2 regions of the Roseateles sp. P5_E8 genome follow, and region 2 is predicted to be linked to the other one. Evidence: predicted binding sites of a transcription regulator. Region 2 holds the regulator's gene; the other holds the start of a gene.
The links. The regulator sigma-54, encoded in region 2, starts transcription at its own class of promoters, with help from an activator protein. The targets are predictions, from matches to a motif close to TGGCANGNAANCTGCTTT.
Positions count from the first base shown of each region.

Region 1: a site for sigma-54 is predicted at 4,840-4,857, ahead of ACXRVZ_RS07680 (MSMEG_0572/Sll0783 family nitrogen starvation response protein). Genes of this name have one in related genera too.

Region 1 covers NZ_JBGCUM010000009.1:79,973-87,049, reverse strand. The annotation lists gene ACXRVZ_RS07705 (MSMEG_0565 family glycosyltransferase) at 1-580, opposite strand, end outside; gene ACXRVZ_RS07700 (sll0787 family AIR synthase-like protein) at 577-1,596, opposite strand; gene ACXRVZ_RS07695 (MSMEG_0567/Sll0786 family nitrogen starvation N-acetyltransferase) at 1,601-2,167, opposite strand; gene ACXRVZ_RS07690 (MSMEG_0568 family radical SAM protein) at 2,182-3,264, opposite strand; gene ACXRVZ_RS07685 (Nit6803 family nitrilase) at 3,299-4,288, opposite strand; gene ACXRVZ_RS07680 (MSMEG_0572/Sll0783 family nitrogen starvation response protein) at 4,288-4,770, opposite strand; gene ACXRVZ_RS07675 (aminotransferase-like domain-containing protein) at 5,063-6,466, shown strand; gene ACXRVZ_RS07670 (PLD nuclease N-terminal domain-containing protein) at 6,719-6,907, shown strand.
Region 2 covers NZ_JBGCUM010000079.1:1,705-8,781, reverse strand. The annotation lists gene lptA (lipopolysaccharide transport periplasmic protein LptA) at 1-555, shown strand, start outside; gene lptB (LPS export ABC transporter ATP-binding protein) at 555-1,355, shown strand; gene ACXRVZ_RS25605 (RNA polymerase factor sigma-54) at 1,516-3,009, shown strand; gene ACXRVZ_RS25600 (hypothetical protein) at 3,018-3,548, shown strand; gene ACXRVZ_RS25595 (alpha/beta hydrolase) at 3,565-4,428, opposite strand; gene ACXRVZ_RS25590 (alpha/beta hydrolase) at 4,430-5,299, opposite strand; gene ACXRVZ_RS25585 (THUMP domain-containing class I SAM-dependent RNA methyltransferase) at 5,337-6,635, shown strand; gene ACXRVZ_RS25580 (MFS transporter) at 6,614-7,077, opposite strand, start outside.

The sequences.
Region 1 (7,077 bases), on a different contig from region 2:
CGAGCCCCAACTCGCTCAGGCGTTGCGCATCACCGGCATCGGTGGCGATGCGGTAGCGGCTGAGATCGACGCCGTTGAACACGCGCTCCGCCGTCACGCCCAGGCGGTCGCGGAAGTGCTCGCACCAGCAGTCGCTGACGCAGGCCACGCCGTCGGCCGAACGCCAGGCGAACTCCTGCCATTGGTTGAGCGTGTCCTGCGCGAAGACATCGAGGTGATGCACGGTGCGCAGCCAGCGCGGCAGCGGCAGGCCCTGGGCGCGCAGCAGCGCCAACGCATTGCCGCTCAGGCTGTCCTGCGCGTGCAGCAGGTCGAAGCGGCCGGCCTGCAGCAGCGCCGGCAAGGCCTGCACCAGCGCGGCGATGCGCTGGCTCACCTGCTGGACGAGGTCGCCGCCCAGCACCGGCAGGCGGATCACGTGGACGGGGAAGGTTGTTGTGCGGAAGAGCGACTCGCCGCGCTCCGCCGCCGCGATCACCGTCACATGGTGGCCACGCCGCTGCAGCGCACCGGCCAGCTCCAGCGTGTGGATGACGCCGCCGCGTGGGCGCACGGAGTGGGTGAGCAGGGCGATGTTCATGCGGCTGGCCTCTGTGCCACGGCAGGTGCTGCGCCGATGAAGGCCTCGGCGGCCAGGTCCCACAAGGTCGTTCGTGCGTCGCCGAGCTGCAGCGTGAGCCGGCTGCCGGGTTGCACGGTGCCGATGTCGGCACAGGCAATGCCGCGCGACTCGAACACGTCGTGTACTGCGGCGGCCTGCGGCTCGCGCACGCTCAGCAGATAGCCGTAGCTCGGGAAGGCGCTGAGCCAGCGCAGGTGCTCGGCCAAGGCGCCGGCCTCGCGCCAGCCGGGTGTGCCGGGCGGCAGCGGCAGCCGCGCCAGGTCCACCTGCGCGCCCACGCCCGAGCATTCGAGCAGCATCAGCAGCGTGCCCAGCACGCCGGCCATGCTGATGTCCTTGCCGGCGTCGCACAGGCCCGCTTCGGCGAGCTGCGGCAGCAGCGCCAGGTCGGCGCGCAGGCGCTCGGGCGGTGCAGCCGTCGATGCGTTCCAGAACGGCTGGCCGTCCTGCCACTGCCCGCGCAGGTCGACGGCCATCAGGATGCGGTCGCCGGGGCGCGCGGCAAAGCTGCTGATGAGCCGCCGTGCCCGGCCCAGCACGGCCACGGCCAGCTGGCCCGCACCCGCGCGCAGGTTGCTGTGGCCGCCCACCAGCGGCACGCCGTAGCGCTCGCAGGCGCTGCGCATGCCGGCCAGCAGTTGCTGCGCCACGTCGGCATCGCCAGCCCACAGCGCGTCCACCACGGCCACGGGCCGGCCGCCCATGGCGGCGATGTCGCTGAGGTTGACCATCACGCCGCTGTAGCCGGCGAACCAGGGTGTGGCGGTGACGAAGTCCTGCATCAGGCCTTCGATGGCGAGCAGCAGGTGACCGTCGCCGGTGGGGTCGGGCAGCACGGCGCAGTCGTCGCCGTTGGGCACGCTGGTGATGCCGGCGACGCCACTGAGCTGAGGCAGCACGGCCGCGATGTCGCGCTTGTGGCGGAAGCCGCGGCTGCTGCGCAGCGCGTCCGTGAGCTGGGCCAGGTGGGTCATCGCATCAGCCCTGCGTCAGCACGAAGCCGGCGTACGGCGTCGTGCAGGGCGGGTAGTGGGCCAGCGACGCGCGCATCAGCGCATGCGGCTTGCCATGCAGCTCAACCGTTTCCAGCGATTGCCAGTGCAGCCGCTCGAACAGTGGCACGTTCTGCCCCTGCACGTGGGCGAGGAACTCCTCGCAGCCGAGCGCATGTGCACTGGTGACGGCCAGGCGGATCAGGCTGGTGCCGAGGCGCTTGTGCTGGCGCCAGTCGGCCCGCACCGCCAGGCGCGAGCCCCACCAGACGCCGGGCGCGGCCTGGTGGATGCGCACCGTGCCGACCACCTCGTCGGCCTCGCCGGCCAGGCAGGTGACGGCGACAAGCGAGCGCGTGCTCGGCTCGCGGTCGATGGCGTCCGCATCGTCGCGCGCAAAGAGGCCCTGCTCGTCGCAAAACACCTGCCGGCGCAGCGCCAGCGCCTCGCGCGCCATCCACGGGTCGCTGGCCCACTGGATGCGGAACTCCTGCGGCGTGTACGACCGGTCGAGGTCGCACCAGGGCTGGTGGTGGAGGGCGTGGAGCTGCATGGTGTTCTCCTGGTTTAAGCCGCCAGCGGTGTCTCGTAGCGCGACAGCGTCGAGCAGGCGGCGCAACGCCCGCAGCCGGCCTTGATGTCGCCGGCGCGCAGGCCCGCGTCGGCCACCAGCCGGCCGAGGGGCTCCAGCACGCTGCGCATGAACTCGGCGGTGGGCGCCGGGCGGTCTTCCAGCGGCGTGCCGCTGATCGGCACGAAGGGCACGACGAAGGGATAGACGCCGAGCGCCAGCAGCCGCTCGCTGGTGGCCAGCAGCAGCTCGGCGCTGTCGCCCAGGCCGGCCAGCAGATAGGTGCTGACCTGGCCCCGGCCGAACACGTCGACCGCCGCGCCAAACGCGTCCCAGTAGCGCGCCATCGGCACTTCGGCCTTGCCGGGCAGGATCTGGCGGCGCAGGTCGTCGCCAATCACTTCCAGGTGCATGCCCAGCGTGTCGATGCCGGCGTCCCGCATGCGCCGGAACCATGCATCGGTGTCGGGCGGCTCGCACTGCGCCTGCAGCGGCAGGTCGACGGCGGCGCGGATGGCCTCGGCGCTGTCGCACAGCACCTTGGCGCCCCGGTCCGGCGTGGGCGGCGTGCCGGTCGTCATCACCATGTGCTTCACGTCGTCCAGCTCGACGGCGGCCTGAGCGACCTCGGCCAGCTGCGCCGGTGTCTTGTGCGCAATCGTGCGGCCCGCCGCGAGTGACTGCCCGATTGCGCAGAACTTGCAGGCCTTGCGCCGGCTCTCGTAGCGGATGCAGGTCTGCAGCACCGTCGTGGCGAGCACGTCGGCGCCGTGCAGCGTGGCGATCTGCGAGTAGGCGATGCCGTCCGCCGTGCTGCGCGCATAGAAGCGCGGCTGGCGCGGGAAGCTGACGCTGGCAATCGGGATGCTGCCCCGACGCAGCACGCTGCGGCCATCGGGCCCCGGCGCATCGGCGACAAAGGGCGAACTGAAGGCGGTGTGGGTGTGCACCGGCACCATCAGCGTCACGCCGTCGACCGTCACGGCCTTGTGGTCCGACGGGCCTGCGCCGCCTCGGCGGCTGGCGGCGCCCGCGCCGGGGTCCAGCAGCCGCAGGCCTTGCGACTGCAGCTCGGTCATCAAGGCGCGCGAGGCGTCGGGCAGCGCCAGGGCTTCAGTCATGGGGAACTCCTTCGGGCAAGGGGAGGGTGGCTTCTTGCGAGGCGGCGCCTGGCCAGGGCTGGGTGGTGCTGTTGGCGTCGCGCCGGATCACGAGGCTCAGCAGCTCGGGCCGCGCGTAGTGGCCGACCGAATCCATCATTCGCTTGCGCTTGGCGATCAGCGCCATGTCCAGGTCGGCGATGACAAGGCCTTCGCCTTCGGTCAGCGGCTCCGCTAGGTATTTGCCCTCGGGCGACACGATGGCCGTGTGGCAACCCCCGCGCAGCGCGCCCTGCAGCTTCTCGTCAGGGGTGATGGCCCGCACCTGCTCTTCGCGCAGCCAGCCGGTCGCGTTGACGACGAAGCAGCCCGCCTCCAGCGCGTGGTGGCGGATGGTCACGCCCATCTGGTCCGCAAAGATCTGGCCGACCAGCGAGCCGGGGAACTGCGCGCAGTGGATCTCTTCGTGCTGCGCCATCAGCGCGTAGCGGGCCAGCGGGTTGTAGTGCTCCCAGCAGGCCAGCGCGCCGACGCGGCCCACGCGCGTGGCCACCGTCGTCAGGCCGGCGCCATCGCCCTGGCCCCACACCATGCGCTCGTGGTACGTCGGCGTGATCTTGCGGCGCTTGAGCAGCAGGCGGCCGTCGGCGTCGAAGATGAGCTGCGTGTTGTAGAGGCTGCCGTGGTCGCGCTCGTTGACGCCCAGCACGATGACCATGCCGGCCTCGCGGGCGGCGGCCGAGACGGCGTCGGTCATCGGCCCCGGCACGGTCGGCGCGCGCTCCATCAGCAGCAGGTGGGCCGGGCCTTGCTGCACCGGCGGCTGCACGAAGGAGAAATAAGGGTAGTAGGGCAGCAGCGTCTCGGGGAAGACGATCAGCTCCACGCCCTTGCGGGAAGCCCCGCGCACGGTCTCCAGCACGCGAGCGAGCGAGCCGTCGGCGCTGTCCAGATCAGGGGAGATCTGGGCCGCCGCAGCCCTGACCGTCTTCGGCGCCGGCATCACAGCGTCCAGGTATCGATGATGACCGCGCCGGCCTTCTTGTGCAGCAGCACCACGTCCAGCACGTCCAGCGGGTTGATCGGGCGTATGCCTTCGATCAGCGCGCCTTCGCCGTGGCCGTACAGCGCCTGCAGCGCGAAGCGGCAGGCGTAGACCTTGCCGCCCTCGGCGATGAACTTGGTGATCTGCTCGTTGAAGTTCTGGTGGCCGGGGAAGGCCGCATCGCCCAGCTTGGGGAAGCCGCGCTTCACGCCCAGCGTGACGCCGGGGCCGTAGAGCAGGATGGAGGTGTCGAAGCCCTTGCGTTGCAGGCGCGTGGCCTGCAGCAGGTTGACGAAGCCGATGGAGCCTTCGAAGGCCACGGTGTGGAAGGTCACCAGCGCCTTCTCGCCGGGCTCGGCCTTGACGTCCTCGAACACCTTCTCTTCGTAGTCGACCAGGAAATCGCCCTTCTGGGCGGCGGGATGGGTGACCTTGGGCATGGAGAGTCCTCTTGGGGTTGCGGTGGAGCCCGGTGCCTGGTGGTGCCTGGGGCGCCGGACAAGCTCTTCATTGCGAATCACATGCCACGTGGCGCGGTGGGCGGGCGATCAACATGCGATCAAACGGGCGTCGTGCGGGCGTCACGCTCGGGCCGGCTGGCGGCCGCTCTGCCGCTGCTGCCGGCGGCGCGCACCGCAACGCGGCGGGGCCATGCAATCAATGCACCCGATCAATGGCCGGGCCGCACCTCGGATGCCCCGCTGCAACGGGGCAAACCCATCAAATCAGGCCGTGCGACAGGCACACTGGGCCATGCCCTTCACGCACTGGATCGCCCGCATCCGCAACAGCGGGCTGCCTGCGTACCAGCTCATCCCCGAGCTGATTGCCGAAGACCTGCAGCAGGGCCGGCTGGTGCCGCGCGAACGCCTGCCGCCGCTGCGCGCGCTGGCAAGCACGCTGCAGCTGAACTACACCACCGTCGTGCGCGGCTTTGCGCAGGCGCGCGAGCGCGGGCTGATCGCCTCACGCCCCGGCATGGGCTCGTATGTGCGCGGCTCCTTCATCGGCCTGCCGCTGCGCGCCGGCACCGGCGCCGAGATGACGATGAACATGCCGCCCGAGATCGAGGATCACCCCGCCATGCAGGCGCTGCAGCTCAGCGGCGCCGAGGCCGTGGCCCAGACGCCGCTGCACGACTTGATGCGCTACCAGGACTTCGGCGGCACCGCACATGAGCGCGAGCTGGCCGCCCATTGGCTGGCGCAGTGGGTGCCCGACGCGGCCGTCGAGCGCGTGCTGATCGCGCCGGGCATCCACGCGGTGCTGCTGGCCCTCGTGTCCCTGCTCGTCAAGCCAGGGCAGAGCCTGTGCGTGGAGAGCCTGGCCTACCCCGGCATGAAGGCGATTGCAGCGCAGCTGGGCACGCAACTGCTGCCGTTGGCGATGGACGAGCACGGCCTCATCCCCGAGGAGTTCGAAGCCGCCTGCAAGAGCACGCCGGTGGGCGCGCTCTACCTGTGCCCCAACCTGCACAACCCCACCACCGCGACGCTGCCCATCCAGCGCCGCGAGCAGATCGCCGACATCGCGCTGCGTTACAGCGTGCCCATCATCGAAGACGACGCCTACGGCATGCTGCCCGCCGCCACGCCGCCCGCGCTGGCCGACTTTGCCGGCGCCGTCACCTACTACGTCAGCGGCCTGTCCAAGTGGCTGGGCGCGGGCGTGCGCGTCGCCTATGTGTTGTCGCCGACGGTGGCGGCGCATCAGCGCCTGTCCGGCGCGCTGCGGGCGACGACCGTGATGGCGTCCCCATTCATCAACGCCATCGTCTCGCGCTGGCTGGAGCAGGGGCACGCCGCCCAGGTGCTGGCGGCCGTGCGGACGGAGTGCGGCTGGCGCAGCGCACTGATGCGCGAGCGCCTGGGCGCGTTCGGCGTGCGCACCCAACCCAACGGCTTCCATGGCTGGCTGCCGCTGCCGGAGGCCGTCGGCCCGGAGTCCTCTGCCAGTGCGATGGCAAACGCACTGCGCGAGCTGGGCATTGCCGCCGTGGCCGCCAGTGCCTTCTCCACCGACCGGCAACCGCCCGAAGGCCTGCGCCTGTGCCTGGGTGGCGGGCTCAACCGCGACGACTGCGGGCGGGCGCTGCAGGCGGTGGTGGGGGCGTTGGGCGAACGAAGGGCGACCTGAGGCACGCGACGGAAGCCCGAGGCGGGCAAGTGCGACGCCGTGAGCATCCTCGGCGCTCTCGCGCCGCACGGCCAGCATGCAGGTCGTTGCCGAGCGAGGTTTGGATCGACTATCGGCACCTGGCCCGGGTGGCGGGCCGCTGGTGCATCGTCAATGTGTTGTGGGAGATGCGGGGCTGAATGGCGCGCATTCGCCGGGGGTTCACGTCAGCGCGCCGGTACGATGTTGGCTCCCCTATAGGAGTCAAGCTCGATGAACTTTGGATACAACGGCCTTCTGGGCGTGCTCATTCTTGCCGGTGACATCTGGGCCATCATCAACATCTTCCAGAGCTCGGCCAGCAATGAGAAGAAGCTGCTTTGGATACTCGCGGTGGTGCTTCTGCCGGTCCTGGGCTTGATCTTGTGGTTCTTCCTCGGTCCGCGGGGCGGCAAGGCGTAGCGGGCAAGGGGCGAGGACTGAGAGGGTGATAGCTTTTCATCCACACCCGCCTTGCCCACCAAAACACCCTCGCCCGTCGTTGCAAATGCTCGCCATAGCCAGCTATGGCTGCGCTTTGCGCCTAGTTCGAGAGCGTTTTGACGCGCCTTTCGGGCATGTCTGAAAAACTC
Region 2 (7,077 bases):
CTCGCAGAGAAGGGCGACCGCCTGAAGCCGATGGTCTTTACGCAGGACAAGCGGGGCATCGTAGACGGCGTCAACCAGCGCACAGAGCTGGAAGGCAACGTCATCATCACCCAAGGAAGCCTGATGCTGCGCGCCGAGAAGGTGGACGTGCGCGAAACTCGCGATGGCTACGTTCAGGCCTATGCGAGCGGCACCGCCGGCAAGCCGGTCAGCTTTCGCCAGGCGCGCGACGTCCCTGGCGAAGCCATCGAGGGTGTGGCCGATCAGCTCGAATACGACACCCGCACCGAGAACGTGCGCTTCATCGGCAACGCCAATGTGCGCAGCATGCGCGGCGCGGCGATTGCCAACGAGGTGACGGGCGCCGTCATCGTCTACAACAGCCGCACCGAGGTCTTCACGCTGGAAGGCGGCAGCGCCTCGCCCAACTCGAACGGCCGCACGCGCATCGTCATGATGCCGCGCCCGCAGCCGGCCGAGGACGCCGCCTCGGCGCCGCCGGCAGCCTTGCCACTGAAGCCGTCGACGACGCTGCAGCCAGGCAAGCCTTCGTGATGGGCGACGCGTCCGTCACGCTTGAATCCCCGGCCGCCGGCGTCCAGCCAACGGCCTGCGGCAGCCGCCTCGAAGCCGAGGGTCTGGCCAAGACCTATGGCGTGCGCAAGGTCGTCAAGAACGTCCATGTGCGAGTCGACTGCGGCGAGGTGGTCGGCCTGCTCGGCCCCAATGGCGCCGGCAAGACGACCAGCTTCTACATGATCGTCGGCCTCGTCCGCTCGGACGCCGGCATCATCCGCATCGACGGCGCCGAGGTGCAGCGCCTGCCCATCCACTCACGCGCCCGCCTGGGCCTGAGCTATCTGCCGCAGGAAGCGTCCATCTTCCGCAAGCTCACCGTCGCGCAGAACATCCGCGCCGTGCTGGAGCTGCAGCAGGACGCCAAGGGCCGGTCCCTGGGCAAGGCGCGCATCGACGAGCTGCTCAACGGCCTGCTGCACGACCTCTCCATCGACGGCCTGCGCGACAGCCCGGCGCCGGCCCTGTCGGGCGGCGAGCGCCGCCGCGTCGAGATCGCCCGCGCCCTGGCCACGCAACCGCGCTTCATCCTGCTGGACGAGCCCTTTGCCGGCGTCGACCCCATCGCCGTGCTGGAGATCCAGCGCATCATCGGTTTCCTGAAGAGCCGCGGCATCGGCGTGCTGATCACGGACCACAACGTCCGCGAGACGCTGGGCATCTGCGACCGCGCCTACATCATCAGCGAGGGCGCCGTGCTCGCCGAAGGCACGCCCGACGAGATCGTGGCCAACGCCGACGTGCGCAAGGTCTATCTCGGCGAAAACTTCCGCATGTAGAGATGGACAACCCCTCGCCCATCCTCGCGTCGCTGAACGCGAGCGCGTCTGGTCGGTCCCCCGAGGGGACGGCGATGCTTGCCGCATTGAGCGGCAAGCACATCGCCAGCGCGGGCCGGCTTGGGAGCGGCCCGGCGCTCGGCCCGCAAGGAACTCTGGGATGAAGCAGACCCTCCAGGTCCGCCTCAGTCAGCATCTCGCGCTGACGCCCCAGCTGCAGCAATCCATCCGGCTGCTGCAGCTGTCGACGCTGGAGCTGAACCAGGAAGTCGAGCAGATGCTGGCCACCAACCCGCTGCTGGACACCGAGGAGGAGTTCACCGTCAGCGCCCCCGAGCTGGCCTCGAACGCGCCGGCCGAGAGCGGCACCGAGGCTTCGGCCGGCGAGTCGGAAAGCGGCGACGCCCCCGAGCTGACCGCCGAGGAATTCGGCGGTACCGAGCGCGAGGACTGGGAGAACGGCACCGAGCGCGACGACTTCGACGGCATCCGCGAGCTGCCCAGCAACAGCTCCGGCGCCAGCGGCGACGACGACGGCGAGCGCGAGAGCCAGGAGTTCGCCGAAGCCACGCTGGCCGAGCATCTCACCCAGCAACTCGCCGGCCACCACCTCTCCCCCGAGGACCGCGCCGCGCTGCAGATCCTCATCGAGTCGCTCAACGAGGATGGTTATCTCGAAGACACGCTCGACGAGATCGCCGCCTCCCTGGCCGAGGACGAAGAGACGCGCGAGGAACTGCTGGACCACCTGCGCATCGCCCTGCGCCTGCTGCAAAGCCTGGACCCGGCCGGCATTGCCGCGCGCGACCTGTCCGAATGCCTGGTGCTGCAATTGCGCGCCTGCCCCAAGTGCCCCGCCCAGGTCGTCGCCATCCTGATCTGCAAGGGTCATTTGGAGCTGCTGGCCCGCCGCGACATGCGCCGCCTGATGGCCGAAACCGGCGCGGACGAACACATCCTGCGCGAGGCGCAGGGGCTCATCACCCGGCTCGAACCCAAGCCCGGCCGCCGCTTTGCGCGTGGCGCCGCTGCAGCCATCGTCCCCGACGTCATCGTGCGCAAGGTGGGCCGCGAATTCCGCGTCATGCTCAACCCCGAGGTGGCGCCCAAGCTGCGCATCAACGAGCTCTACGCCAACGCGCTGCGCGCCACGCGCGGCGGCATCAGCAACTCGCCGCTGGGCGGGCAGCTACAGGAGGCGCGCTGGTTCATCAAGAACATCCAGCAGCGCTTCGACACCATCCTGCGCGTCAGCCAGGCCATCGTCGAGCGCCAGCGCGGCTTCTTCACGCACGGCGAGCTGGCCATGAAGCCGCTGGTGCTGCGCGAGATCGCCGACGAACTGGGCCTGCACGAATCCACCATCTCGCGCGTGACGACGGCCAAGTACATGGCCACCAGCTGGGGCACCTTCGAGCTGAAGTATTTCTTCGGCTCGGGGCTGTCGACGGAAGCCGGCGGCGAGGCGTCCAGCACGGCGGTGCGCGCGCTCATCAAGCAGTTCGTCGCGGCCGAGGACATCAAGAAGCCGCTGTCCGACAGCGCGCTCGCGGCGATGCTGGAAGAGCAAGGCATCCAGTGCGCGCGGCGCACGGTGGCCAAATACCGCGAAGGAATGAAGATCGCGCCGGCGAATTTGAGGAAGGCGCTGTAGGCACTCTCATGCGATTCAGCCAAACCCTCGCCTTGCTGGTGTTCTGCATGCTGAGCAGTCAGACGAACGCTCACCAGGACAGGATTCTCTCGCTGGCTTCTGACGGCAGCATTCCGGAACTTCCGTCGCAGTACACGTTGACGCGCTTGAAGATGGAGTTCGCGGACAAAGAGTCCGGCAGGCCGACGAAAGTGACCTTCATCTCCGGCGGGAAGCAGACCGTCATTGAACGCTGTGTGCTCCAAACCCTGCCCGCAGACTCATGGAAGACGGTCTCGCTATCGGGCTCTTGGTATCACGAGCGGAGCACGCTGCCCCACTACGTCTCGATTCGGTTCAAGACGCCGGCTCAGTCACCGAGGCTGCCAGCGCCCGTTGGCATTTCATTTCTGTTCAGCCTGGAAGATGCGCGGCTTCTCCAGATTGAAGCCACCACCGCGACGTCGAACGAAAACGAGGTGCAGTCGCGAGCCATCGACCTCAAAGGCGGCTGCCCCCTCCCTGGTGCTGCACGTGGCAGCATCTCCAAGCTGAATTGACACCCGTAGCCCGGCCTCAATCCTTGGATGGCCCCGTCTCCGGCGCCAGCGGCTCGAACACGAAGCGCATGCCGCGCGCATAGCTTTCCGGCTTCGTGCCGCCGTGGCGCTCGCCGTCGATGATGCGGTTCTGGAACACCAGGCCGGGATGCTTCAACTCGGGCAGCAGGGCCTGATAGCGCTTGATGCCGGCCAGGTAGGCGGGCCACTCCCACTCGGCGCCGGTCACATAGAGACGTGCCTTGATGGGCTTGCCCGTTGCGGCATAGGCCTTGGCGAGGCCAATGAGCCAGTCGTTGTCGACGTTCACCGCCGGGCTGGCCGCGACATAGCCCTCGAACAGCGTCGGCCGCGTGTACATCGCGTACAGCGTGAACAGACCGCCGAGCGAGCTGCCGGCCAGCATGCGGTGGGCCGGGTCGCCGCGGTAGTCGCGCTCCACCAGCGGGATGATGTCGCGCTCCAGCGTGGCCAGGAACTTGTCGGCGTGGCCGGAGTCGCCCGGCTGCGGGAGCTTTACCGGCGACAAGTCGCCGATGCGCAGCTGGCCGTAGTCGAGGTTCTGGCCCGCATAGCCCAGGCCCACGATGATGAACTCGGGCACGACGCGATCAGCGACCTTGCTGTTGTAGGCGTTGATGTGGGTCGTGAAGTCCCAGTAGGCGTCGGTGACGTAGAGCACTGGGTAGCGCCGCGCGGGCTCCTTGGCGAAGGACGCGGGCAGGTGGATGTGCAGCTGGTAGCTCCGGCCATCCGCCGTCGGCGGCAGCACACGCAGCTGCGTGTTCGGGACGACATGCGGCGGATAGCCGGGCGCCGGGTCCGCCAGCACTTGCGGCGCGCTGGACAGGAGGGCCAGCGCGAGGGCGAACTGCTTCACGTCAGTCTTTCGACTTCCCCGTCTCCGGCGCCAGCGGCTCGAACACAAAGCGCATGCCGCGCGTGTAGCTCTCGGCCTTGGTGCCCCCATGCCGCTCGCCATCGATGGTGCGGTTTTGATAGACCAGCTCGGGGTGCTTCAACTCCGGCAGCAGCGCCTGGTAGCGCTTGATGCCGGCGAGGAACCCGGGCCATTCGTTCTCGGCGCCGGTGACATACAGCCGCGCCTTGATGGGCTTGCCCGTCGCGGCATAGGCCTTGGCCTGGCCGATGATCCAGTCGTTGCCGGCGACGACGGCCGGGCTGGCGGCGATATAGCCCTTGAAGAGATCGGGCTTGGCATACATCGCATGCAGCGTGAACAGCCCGCCGAGCGAGCTGCCGGCCAGGTAGCGCTGGGCCGGGTCGGCGCGGTACTCGCGCTCCAGCAGCGGGAAGATGTCCTTCTCCAGCGAGGCGATGAACTTGTCAGCGTTGCCGCTGCTGGAAGACAGGGGGTTCATACGCACCGGCGACAGCTCCCAGCCGCGCATTTCGCCGTAGTCGAGGTTGTCGCCGGCATAGCCCAGGCCCACCGTGATGAAGTCGGGCACGACCTTGTCGTAATTCAGGTTGTTGTACGAGGCCACGATGGTGGCGAAGTCCCAGTAACCATCGGTCACGTAGAGCACCGGGTAGCGGCGCTTGGGCTCCTTCGCAAATGACGCCGGCAGATGAATGTGCAGCTGATACGTGCGGCCATCGGCGTTCTTGGGCAGGGCGCGCAGCAGCGTGTTGGGGATGGTGTGCGCAGGGTAGGCCGGCACCGGGTCGGCCGCCTGCGCCTGAAGCGCGCTGAACAGGAAGGCCAGGGTCAGGACGATTCGCTTCATGGCTCGCATTGAGTGTTGGGATAACGCTGTCCAGTTTATGGCCAGCGACAATCGCGCGGTGAGCCTGCCCAACAAACTTTCCCTCTTCGTTTCCTGCGCCGGTGGCGTCGAGCCCCTGCTGGAGGAGGAACTCAAACGCTTCCTGCCGCCCGGTGTGCGCAGCAAGGTGGAGCCGCTGCGCGGTGGCTGCGGCCTGATCGGCACGGCCGAGGACGTGCTGCGCATCAACCTCGAAAGCCGCCTCGCTCAGCGCGTGCTGGTCGAGCTGATCGAAGGCCCCTACCGCCACGAGGAAGACCTCTACACGCTGGCCCGCCGCGTCGACTGGCGCGACTGGATCACGCCGCGCGAGACCATCCGCGTGGACACCATCGCGCAGCGCTCGCCGCTGAAGAGCCTGAACTTCACGACGCTGCGCATCAAGGACGCGATCTGCGACCAACTGCGCGAGCACACCGGCGAGCGCCCCAGCGTGGACACGCATTCGCCCGACCTGCCCGTGCTGCTGCACGTCGGCCCGGAGCGCGCGGCGATCTATGTCGACACCTCCGGCGAGCCGCTGTTCAAGCGCGGCTGGCGCGTCGACAAGGGCGACGCACCGCTGAAGGAGACGCTCGCCGCCGCCATGCTCGCCGCCGCCGGCTGGCGCGGCGAGAGCGCGCTGCACGACCCCTGCTGCGGCTCCGGCACCATCCCCATCGAGGCCGCGCTGATCGCCTGCGACTCGGCCCCCGGCCTGCTGCGCCGCTTTGCCTTCGAGCGCCAGATCCCGTTCTCCACGCCGGCCCTCAAGGCCACCTGGGGCGAGATGGCGCAAGCCGCCCGCGCCCGCGTGCACGCCCCCAAGGTGCCCATCTACGCCAGCGACGTCGCCTTCCGCATGGTCGACTTCGCGCGCCGCAATGCCGAGCGCGCCGGCGTGGCCCAGTACATCCAGTTCAACGGCGGCGACGCGCTGGAGCGGCCCGCGCCCGTGCTGCCCGAGGGCATGGCCGGCAGCATCGTCATGAACCCACCCTACGGCGAGCGCATCGAGGTGCGCGGCAAGGCGGCCATGTCGCGGGACGCACGCGGCTCCGAGGAGCTGGACGCCGGTGACGACTTCTTCCCCCGCCTGGCCGCACACTGGAAGCGCCAGTACACCGAGAACCCCGCCGGCTGGACGGCCTGGATGCTCAGTCCCGACATGAAGCTGCCCAGCAAGATGCGGCTGAAGGAAGCGCGCCGCGTGCCGATGTGGAATGGCCCCATCGAGTGCCGGCTGTTCCGCTTCGACCTCATCAAGGGTTCGGCACGCAAGCCGGCCGCAGACGCTCAGGTCGACGACGGGCGCTGACGCAGCTTCAGCCAGCCTAGCGCCGCTGCGCACAGCGCGATGGGCACGAGGCTGGCCCAGTTCATCCACTGCCAGCCGCCGGTCGTGACCAGCGCACCAGATGAGAACGCCGTCAGCGACATCGTCGCGTAGACGCCGGTGTCCATCAGCCCCTGCGCACGCGTCTTCTCCTCGGGGCGGTAGGCCTGTGTGAACAGCGTCGTGCCGCCGATGTAGAGGAAGTTCCAGCCTATGCCCAGCAGCAGCAGCGCGCCGAGGAAGTGATCCAGGTCCTGCCCCGACAGCGCGAACGCGACGCAGCCCAGGTTGAGCAGGACGCCCGTCGCCATGACCGGCAGCACGCCGACCTTGCGTATCAGCGGCCCGGTAAAGAAACTCGGCACGTACATGCCCAGCACATGCCACTGCAGCACCCGGCCGGCGTCGCCGAAGGACAGGCCGC